Regions from separate parts of the Kitasatospora sp. NPDC098663 genome, predicted to be linked through region 2. Evidence: riboswitches for the same ligand, from Rfam matches in the RefSeq annotation. Region 2 holds a riboswitch; each other region holds the start of a gene.
What was found. A riboswitch is a leader RNA that binds a small molecule or an ion and turns the genes downstream of it on or off. The one in region 2 is predicted to bind thiamine pyrophosphate.
Positions count from the first base shown of each region.

Region 1: another riboswitch for thiamine pyrophosphate. It lies ahead of ACIQVZ_RS02445 (purine-cytosine permease family protein); the one in region 2 lies ahead of thiC (phosphomethylpyrimidine synthase ThiC).
Region 3: another riboswitch for thiamine pyrophosphate. It lies ahead of thiO (glycine oxidase ThiO); the one in region 2 lies ahead of thiC (phosphomethylpyrimidine synthase ThiC).

Region 1 covers NZ_JBIWAP010000002.1:79,419-82,671, reverse strand. Annotated here, with positions in the region: gene ACIQVZ_RS02445 (purine-cytosine permease family protein) at 18-1,475, opposite strand; TPP riboswitch at 1,468-1,615, opposite strand; gene ACIQVZ_RS02440 (S1C family serine protease) at 1,859-3,253, shown strand, end outside.
Region 2 covers NZ_JBIWAP010000002.1:302,452-305,704, forward strand. Annotated here, with positions in the region: gene ACIQVZ_RS03410 (cupin domain-containing protein) at 52-369, shown strand; gene tenA (thiaminase II) at 468-1,136, shown strand; gene ACIQVZ_RS03420 (DUF5326 family protein) at 1,353-1,553, shown strand; TPP riboswitch at 1,693-1,827, shown strand; gene thiC (phosphomethylpyrimidine synthase ThiC) at 1,823-3,253, shown strand, end outside.
Region 3 covers NZ_JBIWAP010000014.1:13,160-16,412, reverse strand. Annotated here, with positions in the region: gene thiE (thiamine phosphate synthase) at 1-151, opposite strand, end outside; gene ACIQVZ_RS17255 (Rv2175c family DNA-binding protein) at 151-516, opposite strand; gene ACIQVZ_RS17250 (NAD(P)/FAD-dependent oxidoreductase) at 559-1,767, opposite strand; TPP riboswitch at 1,852-1,964, shown strand; gene thiO (glycine oxidase ThiO) at 1,968-3,143, shown strand; gene thiS (sulfur carrier protein ThiS) at 3,140-3,253, shown strand, end outside.

The DNA of each region.
Region 1 (3,253 bases), 220 kb from region 2:
TCTTCGGTGCCGGTCGGTCAGCTCTGCGCCGCCCTGCGGGTCAGCGGGGTGAGAGCCCAGGTGACCAGGGCCGGCACCAGGAAGGCGAACAGCGAGGCGGACGTCCACTCCTGCGGGGTGAAGTGCAGGGCGTCCTGGGCGGAGGTCCAGAAGTCCGTCCACCAGCCGGCCACCGCGGTCGGCGCGATGAACTGGTAGACCGCGAAGCCCAGCACCCACGGCAGCAGCATCAGGCGGCGCGAGGGCGCGTCGGCGGAGAGGTTCCAGCCGTACCGGCCGGCGCCGAAGAAGTAGTCGACCGCCAGCACCGCCAGCAGCGGCACGAAGACCGAGCCGATCAGGCCGAGGAAGTTGGTGTAGGTGTCGGTGAACTTGTCGATCTGCAGCGCCAGCACGGTGATCAGCAGGCCGATCCCGCCGGTCAGCACCCGGCGGTCCACCTTCGGCAGCAGGTTCTGCACCGACATCGCGGTCGAGTACACGTTGGCGAAGGACTGGTCCGTCTCGCGCAGCACCAGCACCAGCAGGAACAGCCAGCCGGCCCAGACGCCGAGGAAGGAGTCGAAGATCCTGTTCGGGTCGCCGCCGGACTGCAGCAGCGCCATCAGGCCGAGCACGTAGCACCAGACCTGGGCGATCGTGTAGCCGGAGAAGCTGCCCCAGAACGCCGAGCGCGCGGTGCGCGAGTGCCGGGTGTAGTCGGCGGCCAGCGGGACGAAGGAGATCGACACCGCGATCATCGCGTCGGTGGCGCCCAGGAAGCCGTGCCAGTTGCCGGCGCCCGGGTCGGGCACCCCCTGGCGGCCCAGTTGGACGGTGAAGTACACCATCGCGACGGCGACCGCACCGGCCACGAAGCGGCGCAGCACCGCGATCGAGCCCAGCGGCCAGATGGTCAGCGCGGTGGTCAGCGCTCCCGCCAGGAGCACGAACAGCCAGCGGTAGCCGTCGGTGTGGGCGACGGTCTGCGCGCCCGCCGCGATCGTCAGCAGCTCGAACACGCCCCAGCCGACGCACTGGACGATGTTCAGCACCGTCGGGACGTACGACAGCCGGGTGCCGAACAGCCCGCGCAGGTTCGCCATCGCGGGCGCGCCGGTACGGGCCCCGATCAGCGCGGCCACGCCGAGCATCGCGGTGCCGACCACGGTGCCGGCCACGATCGCGGTCACCGCGGCGGCCAGCGACAGCTCGCTGCCCTTGGCGCCGAGCACGGTCGCGGCGGTGGAGAAGCCGATCAGGCTGACGCCCAGGTTCATCCAGAGCGCGAAGTGGTCCCGGAAGCGCAGCGTGCGCGGCGGCTCGGTGTCCAGCACGAGCGGCGCCTCGGTACGCTCCGGGCGGTCCAGGACGGCGGTCGCCGTGCCGGTGGGGCCGGTGCGCCCGCTGTCACCGCCGTCAGCGGCCGGGGACGGTTCCGGGAAACCCTTGGACGCGGGCGCGCCCGAAGAAGAGGATGGCGAAGCAGGCGACATGGCCGATACTCCCTACGCCGGCATTACCCGGACAGGTTCCGGCGGTCTGCGCCCCCTCGACGGTCCGCCCACGATCCCGTGGCGTACGGTCGACCAGCGCACTCTCAGCCTGGTTGGTCCAAGCTCCCGCGTGTCAGTTGTGAGCGACAGGCTAACCGGCCCGGGGGTGAACGCCAAGGCCACGGGGTGTGCGGCCCGCATCGCGGGACGCCCGGCGGAGGTGGGGGAGCCTCCGGTCGTCGGCGCAGGACAGCCTGGTCGGCGGCCCGGCTGTCGGCGGCGGCTAAGGATTCTTATGAGTTATTCAGAGGGGTCCTTACGGCAATCGAATCGGCAGTACGAAAAACTATGGTCCTTGGTTCTGTCAGCTATGGAGGTCGTTCGTGAGCACCGAGCGCGAGGTTGGGCCCACCGGGCCGCAGGGGGAGCAGCCCTCGGGCGGCCAGGCGGCGGCTGTTCCCGCTTCCGACGGCCACGCCTCGGGCGGGCACCAGCCGACACTGGCCTTCGGCCGGGTCCCCGAGCCCGGGGCCGCTCCGGCCGCCGAGGCCGCACCGGCTGAGGCCGCGCCGACGGAGGGCGTCGCGGCCGATGGTGTTCCGGCCGAGGGGGGGTACCAGCCCACCGTGGCCTTCACCAAGGTCCCCGCGCCGGAGGCGGCCCCGCAGGCCCCGGCCGCGCCGGTCGCCGACGCGCCGGCCGCGCCGGTCGCCGACGCGCCGGCCGCGCCGGTCGCCGACGCGCCGGCCGCCCCGGTCGACGCCGCCGCCGGCTACATCGACGCGCCGCCGCCGGTCCTGCCGCCCGCCCCGCCGGTCCCGGCCGCGCCGGCGGCACCCACCGCACCCGCCGCACCCGTCGCCGAGAGCCCGGCCCTGCCGTCGGGCGCCAACCCGTACGCCACCCCGGCCCACGGCGTCCCCGCCGCCGGCCCGCACGACCCGTACGGCACCCCGGCCGCCCCCGGCGCGCCCGCCGCGCACCCCGCGCCCGGCCACCACCCGTTCGGCGCCGGCCAGCCGCTCGGCGGCTGGGGTGCCGCCCACGACGCCGGCGGCGGCGCGGGCTACCCGGGCGGCCCGGCCGGACCGCTCGGCTACCCGGCCGACTACCCCGGCGGCCCCGGCGGCCCGCGCAAGAAGCGCGGCGGCGGCCTGGTCGCCCTGATCGCCGCCGTCGCGCTGGTCGCCGGCGTGGCCGGCGGTGCGCTCGGCGTGACCGTCGCGGACCGCAACGACAGCACCAACAGCGCCGACGACCACCGCAGCACCACCGTCCAGGCCAGCAACACCCAGAAGAACGAGCCCGCCCCCGGTTCGATCGCCGGCATCGCGCAGAAGGCGCTGCCCAGCGTCGTCACCATCAAGGCGCAGGGCAACGGCGAGTCCGGCACCGGCACCGGCTTCGTCTTCGACACCGAGGGCCACATCCTCACCAACAACCACGTGGTCGCGCCGACCCTCAACGGCGGCAAACTGACCGTCAAGTTCGCCGACGGCACGTCCTACAACGCGTCCGTGCTGGGCCACGCCGAGGGCTACGACGTCGCCGTGGTCAAGATCGACAACCCGCCGAAGAGCAAGCTGGCCCCGCTTCCGCTGGCCGACTCCGACAAGGTCAACGTCGGTGACGCCACCGTCGCGATCGGTGCGCCGTACGGCCTGGAGTCGACCGTCACCAGCGGCATCGTCAGCGCCAAGGACCGCCCGGTCGCCTCCGGCGACGAGACCGGCGGCCAGTCCTCCTACATGAACGCGCTGCAGACCGACGCCTCCATC
Region 2 (3,253 bases):
TGTTGAATGCCCGTGGCCCGCACGGAGGATGGACGAAGGAGGGGAGCAGCGGTGAAGCTGTTCCGGTTGGACGAACTGGACGTCGAACGCGCGGCGAACGACGGCGCCTACCTGCGCTTCCTGCGCGAACCGCGGATGTCCGCCGGGCTCTACGCGCTCTCCCCCGGCGACACCGACCCGCAGACCGCGCACGACCAGGACGAGATCTACCAGGTGATCAGCGGCCGCGCCGAACTGACCGTCGGCGCCGAGACCGCCACAGTCGGGCGCGGCACCGTCGCCTACGTCCCGGCCGGCACCCCGCACCGCTTCCACCACGTCACCGAGGAGCTCCGGGTCCTGGTGGTGTTCTCCCCGCCCGAGGGCTGACCGCCCGCGGATCGATCGGGAACCGACCGGGGACTGGCCGGGAACTGGCAGGGGACCGACCGGGCCCGACCGGGGACGGACGGTCTAGGGTCCTGGGCATGAGCAAGAGCCTGACGGAAGAACTCTGGGCGGCCATCGAGCCGGTGTACGCCGAGATCCTCGCCCACCCCTTCATCGGCGGCCTCACCGACGGCACCCTGCCGCGTGCGGCCTTCCGCCACTTCGTCGTCCAGGACTCGCACTACCTGCGCGACTACGCCCGCGCGCTCGCCGTCTGCGCCGCCAAGGCGCCCGGCGAGGAGGACGTGCGGGCCTTCGCCGACGACGCGGTCGGCGCGCTGGCCGCGGAACAGGGCATGCATGCCGAGTTCCTGACCGCCTTCGGCGGCAGCGCCGAGCAGGCCGCCGCCGAACCGGTGCTGCCCACCACCCGGGCCTACACCAGCTACCTGCTGGCCACCGTCTACGGCGGCTCCTTCGCCGAGGCCGTCGGCGCGGTGCTGCCCTGCTACTGGATCTACGCCCGGGTCGGCGAGGCGCTGCTCGCCCAGGGCTCCCCCGACCCGCTGTACGCCAAGTGGATCGCCACCTACGGCGACGAGGCGTTCCAGTCCGTCGTCCGCCGGGTGCTGGCGCTCACCGACCGCCTCGGCGAGGAGATCTCCCCGGCCGAACGGCGCCGGGTCGTCGAGCACTTCACGACCACCTCGCGCTACGAGTGGATGTTCTGGGACGCCGCCTGGCGCGGCGAGCGCTGGCCGGTCTGACCGCTGGCCGCAGGGGGTGCGGGGCCCTTCCCGGGGGTCGTCCCCGAGGCCGGCACCCGGGTCTCCCCGGGGCCCCGGGTCGGGGTGATCTAGGGGTTCTCTCCGGGCCGACAGGCCTCGTTCCGGCACTCGTGTCCCCGTACGATCGAAGTACCGAAAGCAAGCGGGATGCGGCACCGGACGGCAGCCGACCCCACGGGGAGAGAAGGAACGGTCATGGCTGAGCTCTGGAAGTCGCTGCCCTCCTGGGTGCGGAACATCGTCATCCCGGTGCTGGTCCTGGTGCTGCTCTGGAACATCCTGGGATTCGTCTTCGGCGTCGTCGGCGCCCTGCTGAGCATCATGATCAAGGTGCTGGTCGTCGCCGGCATCGCCGCCGCCGTGGTGGTCCTGGTGAAGAAGGCCGCCAAGGGCTGAGCAACCGCCCGAGGCCCGGCCCCCCTGGACGGGGGGCCGGGCCTTCGGCGTTCCCGGCGCGACGTCCGGCCTGCTGGGGCGTGCTGGACCTGCGGCGATCGGCTCGCTACGGTGTTGGGCGTCATGTGCAGGCAACACCGCCTGCCGACGCGGGAGCTCGGAGCACCGGGCTGAGAGGGCGCTGACCGGGACGTCGACGGACGGACCGACGGCTGCGTCGACCGCAGGAACCTGACCGGGTAATGCCGGCGTAGGGAGTATGAGGTCAGATGACCACGTTCGAAGCACAGCCGCAGCCTGCCCGCAGCACCGGGAACAGTGGCACCGGGAACAGCGGCACCGAGGCCGGCGAGGCCGCCACCGCCACCGTCACCAGCGCCGGCACCGGCTACCCCACCCCGGCCTGGCGCAAGGCCTACCGCGAAGGGTCCCGGCCCGACCTGCGGGTCCCGTACCGCGAGGTGCAGCTCACCAACGGCAGGACCGTCCCGCTGTACGACACCTCCGGCCCGTACACCGACCAGGCCTACGAACCCGACGTGCGGCGCGGCCTGCCCGCCCTGCGCGACGCCTGGATCCGCCAGCGCGGCGACGTCGAGGAGTACGACGGCCGCGAGGCGCGCCCCGAGGACGACGGGATCAAGCACACCTCGCCGCGCGGCGGGAACCTGCGCAACCTGGACGCCGTCTTCCCGGGCCGCCCGCGCCGCCCGCTGCGCGGCCGCGGCGGTGCCGCCGTCACCCAACTCGCCTACGCCAAGCGGGGCGTGGTCACCCCCGAGATGGAGTTCGTGGCGCTGCGCGAGGGCCTCGCCCCCGAGTACGTGCGGGCCGAGGTGGCCCGCGGCCGGGCCGTCATCCCGGTCAACGTGAACCACCCCGAGGTGGAGCCGGCGATCATCGGCACCAACTTCCTGGTGAAGATCAACGCCAACATCGGCAACTCCGCCGTCACCTCCTCGATCGAGGAGGAGGTGGAGAAGATGACCTGGGCCACCCGGTGGGGCGCCGACACCGTCATGGACCTCTCCACCGGCCGCAACATCCACACCACCCGCGAGTGGATCCTGCGCAACTCCCCCGTGCCGATCGGCACCGTGCCGCTCTACCAGGCCCTGGAGAAGGTCGACGGCAAGGCCGAGGACCTGAGCTGGGAGGTGTACCGGGACACCGTCATCGAGCAGTGCGAGCAGGGCGTCGACTACATGACCGTCCACGCCGGCGTGCTGCTCCGGTACGTCCCGCTGACCGCCCGCCGCAAGACCGGCATCGTCTCGCGCGGCGGCTCGATCATGGCCGCCTGGTGCCTGGCGCACCACCAGGAGAACTTCCTCTACAGCAACTTCGAGGAGCTCTGCGACATCCTCGCGCGCTACGACGTCACCTTCTCGCTCGGCGACGGCCTGCGCCCCGGCTCCATCGCGGACGCCAACGACGAGGCGCAGTTCGCCGAACTGCAGACCCTCGGCGAACTCGGCCGGATCGCCCGCGAGCGCGACGTCCAGGTGATGATCGAGGGCCCGGGCCACGTCCCGATGCACAAGATCAAGGAGAACATGGATCTCCAGCAGGAGATCTGCGACGAGGCGCCGTTCTACACCCTCGGCCCGCTCACCACCGACGTCGCCCCCGGCTACGACCACATCACCTCGGGCATCGGCGCCGCGATGATCGCCTGGTGGGGCACCGCGATGCTCTGC
Region 3 (3,253 bases), on a different contig from region 2:
CCAGGCCCTTGTCGCGGAGCTGGACGATGTCCACCCCGCCCGCCAGCGCCGCGTCCAGGAACTGGGCGAGGTCGCCCTGCTCCCGGCGGGCGTCGGTGCACAGGTACAGCCGGGCGTCGGCCAGCCGCCGGCGCGGTGCGTCCGCCGCCATCAGATCAGCATCGCCTGGGCGCGCCGCTTGACCTCGGTGCCGCGGTTCTCCTGCAGCGCCTGGATCGGGCTGCCGGGCAGCGACGGGTCCTCGGTGAAGAGCCACTCCAGGATCTCCACGTCGTTGTACCCGCAGTCGCGCAGCACGGTCAGGGTGCCGGACAGGTGCTTGACCAGCCCCTGGCCGTCGATGAACGCCGCAGGGACCTGCAGCGACTTGTTGGGGCCCCGCCGGACGGCGATCAGCCCGCCGCTGCGGACCAGGTCGCGCACCTCGGTGACACGCACCCCCCACTGCTCCGAGATGTCGGGCAGGTACATCCACTCGGAAACCAGGGCTTCGATCTTGCTTTCAATCTCACTCACGCCACCAGACTGCCACCTCCACAGCCCCCCGCGCACCAGCCGCTACCCCGCGACCGCCGACTTCAGCGGCACCGAGGGGTCCGCCGCACGGGCCCGGTCCAGCGCGGTACCGCGCTCGATCAGCCGGCGGCCCTGGGTCAGGTCGCGCGGCCGGTCGACGGCCAGCAGCGCGCTCGGCACCCCGTCGCGCAGCCAGAGCACCGTCCAGGAGGCGTCCTGCGGGCCGCCGCGCCACAGCAGTTCGTCGCCCTCGGCGTGCCGCCCCGCGTACTGGACCATCCGCCCGAACTGCTCCGACCAGAAGTACGGCACCGGGTCGTACGGCGGCGCGTCCGCGCCGAGGACGGCGGCCGCCACGGCCTCGCCGGACTGCAACGCGTGGTCCCAGTGCTGGACGGCCAGCCGGGCGCCGGAGCGGGCGGACGGGTAGCTGACGCAGTCCCCGGCCGCGAAGACGCCGGGCAGGCCGGTGCGCAGCCGTTCGTCGACCAGGACGGCGCCGGTGCCGTCCAGCTCGACGCCGGAACCGGCCAGCCAGCCCGTCGCGGGCCGGGCGCCGACGCCGACCACGACCTCGTCGGCGGGCAGGTGCGAGCCGTCCGCCAGCAGCACCGCGCCCTCCTCGACGGCGGCCACGCCGACCCCGCAGCGCAGGTCGACGCCGGCCTCGGCGTACCAGGCGGCCATCGCCGAACCGACCTCGGCCGGCAGCGCGCCGGGGACGGGCGCCGGGCCCGCCTCGACCACCGTCACCTCGCAGCCGGCCGCGCGGGCGGCGGTGGACACCTCGGCGCCGATCCAGCCCGCGCCGACCAGCACCAGCCGCAGGCCGGGCCGCAGCAGGGCGCGCAGCGCCAGCGCGTCGTCCAGGGTGTGCAACAGGTGCGCGCGCTCGGCGCCGGGCAGGGCGCGCGGGGTGGCGCCGGTGGCGATCACCAGGGCGTCGTACCGGAGGTCACCGGCGTCGGTGTGCAGCACGCCGGGGGTGAGGCCGGTGGCGCGGCGGCCGGTGAGCAGTTCGACGCCCAGGTGCGGGAAGTCGATGTCCAGGGTGGTGGCGTCGGCCTTGCCGAGCAGCACGTCCTTGGAGAGCGGCGGCCGGTCGTACGGCGCGTGCGGCTCCTCCCCGACCAGCGTGATCCGCCCCCGCCAGCCGCCCTGCCGCAGCTTCAGGGCGCACTGCGCCCCGGCCAGCCCGGCCCCGACGACGACCACCCGATCCGTTCCGTTCAGCTCTGCCACGCCCGTCACTGTACTCAGCGCCCTGCCGGGGCCACCGGCCCGTCCACCCCGCGTACGGGCCTTCGGCCGGGCCCGCCCCCGGCGTTATGGTGGGGGCACCATCACGGGAGCCCGGCGTACCGGGCTGAGAGGCGGGCTGGCACGGCCCGCGACCGTCCGAACCTGATCCGGGTCATTCCGGCGAAGGGAGAAGAGCAGCCTTGTCACGCTTGCCCGAGGAAACCCACGCCGACGTGCTGGTGATCGGCGGGGGCGTCATCGGCCTCGCCGTCGCCTGGCGCGCCGCGCAGCGCGGGCTGAGGAACATCGTCGTGGTCGACCCCTCCCCCGGCGGCGGGGCGGCCGGGGTCGCGGCCGGGATGCTCGCCCCGGTCACCGAGCTGCAGTACGGGGAGGAGCCGCTGCTGCGCCTCGGCATGGCCTCCAACCAGCGGTACGGGGACTTCGCCGCCGAGCTCACCGAGGCGAGCGGCGGCCTGGACACCGGGTACCGCCGGTGCGGCACGATCGCCGTCGCGCTGGACTCCGACGACCGCGAGGAACTGCGCGAGCTGCACGCCTTCCACCAGCGGCTCGGCCTGGACTCGTCCTGGCTGACCGGCCGGGAGGCCCGCAGGTTGGAGCCGATGCTCGCCCCCGGCGTGCGCGGCGGCCTGCACGTCGCGGACGACCACCAGGTGGATCCGCGCCGGCTGCTGACCGCCCTGGTGGCCGCCTGCGAGCTCGCCGGGGTCGTGCTCCACCGGGCCGAGGCCGTCGGGCTGCTGGTCGAGGGCGGCCGCGCGGTCGGCGCCCGGCTCGGCACCGGCGAGACCCCGAGGGCCGACCAGGTGGTGCTCGCGGCCGGCCCGCACAGCCACCGGCTGCCCGGGCTGCCGGAGGGCGTACTGCCGGCCGTCCGCCCGGTGAAGGGGCAGATCCTGCGGCTGCGGATCCCCGAGGCGTACCGGCCGTTCCTGTCCCGCAACGTGCGCGCGGTGGTGCGCGGACAGCACCTGTACCTGGTGCCCCGGGAGAACGGCGAGCTGGTGATCGGCGCGACCACCGAGGAGCAGGGCTACGACACCACCGTCACCGCCGGCGGGGTGTACGAACTGCTGCGCGACGCCCACGAGTTGGTGCCGGGCATCACCGAACTCCCGCTGCTGGAGACCTCGGCCGGGCTGCGGCCCGGCTCGCCGGACAACGCCCCGCTGCTGGGCCCGACCGCGCTGCCCGGGCTGGTCGCCGCCACCGGCCACTACCGCAACGGCGTGCTGCTCACCCCGGTGACCGCCGACCTGCTCGCCGAGTACCTGGCGACCGGCGAACTCCCCGAGCTCGCACAGCCGTTCACACCCACCCGGTTCTCCCCCGACCGCTCCACCGCGAAGGCCTCCGCATGACCGAGATCGCACCACCCCAGACCGCACCGGCCCAGGCCGCACCGACCCGGCCCGCACCGGCCGAGATCGGGCTGACCGTCAACGGCGAGCCCCGCCGGGTGTCCGCCACG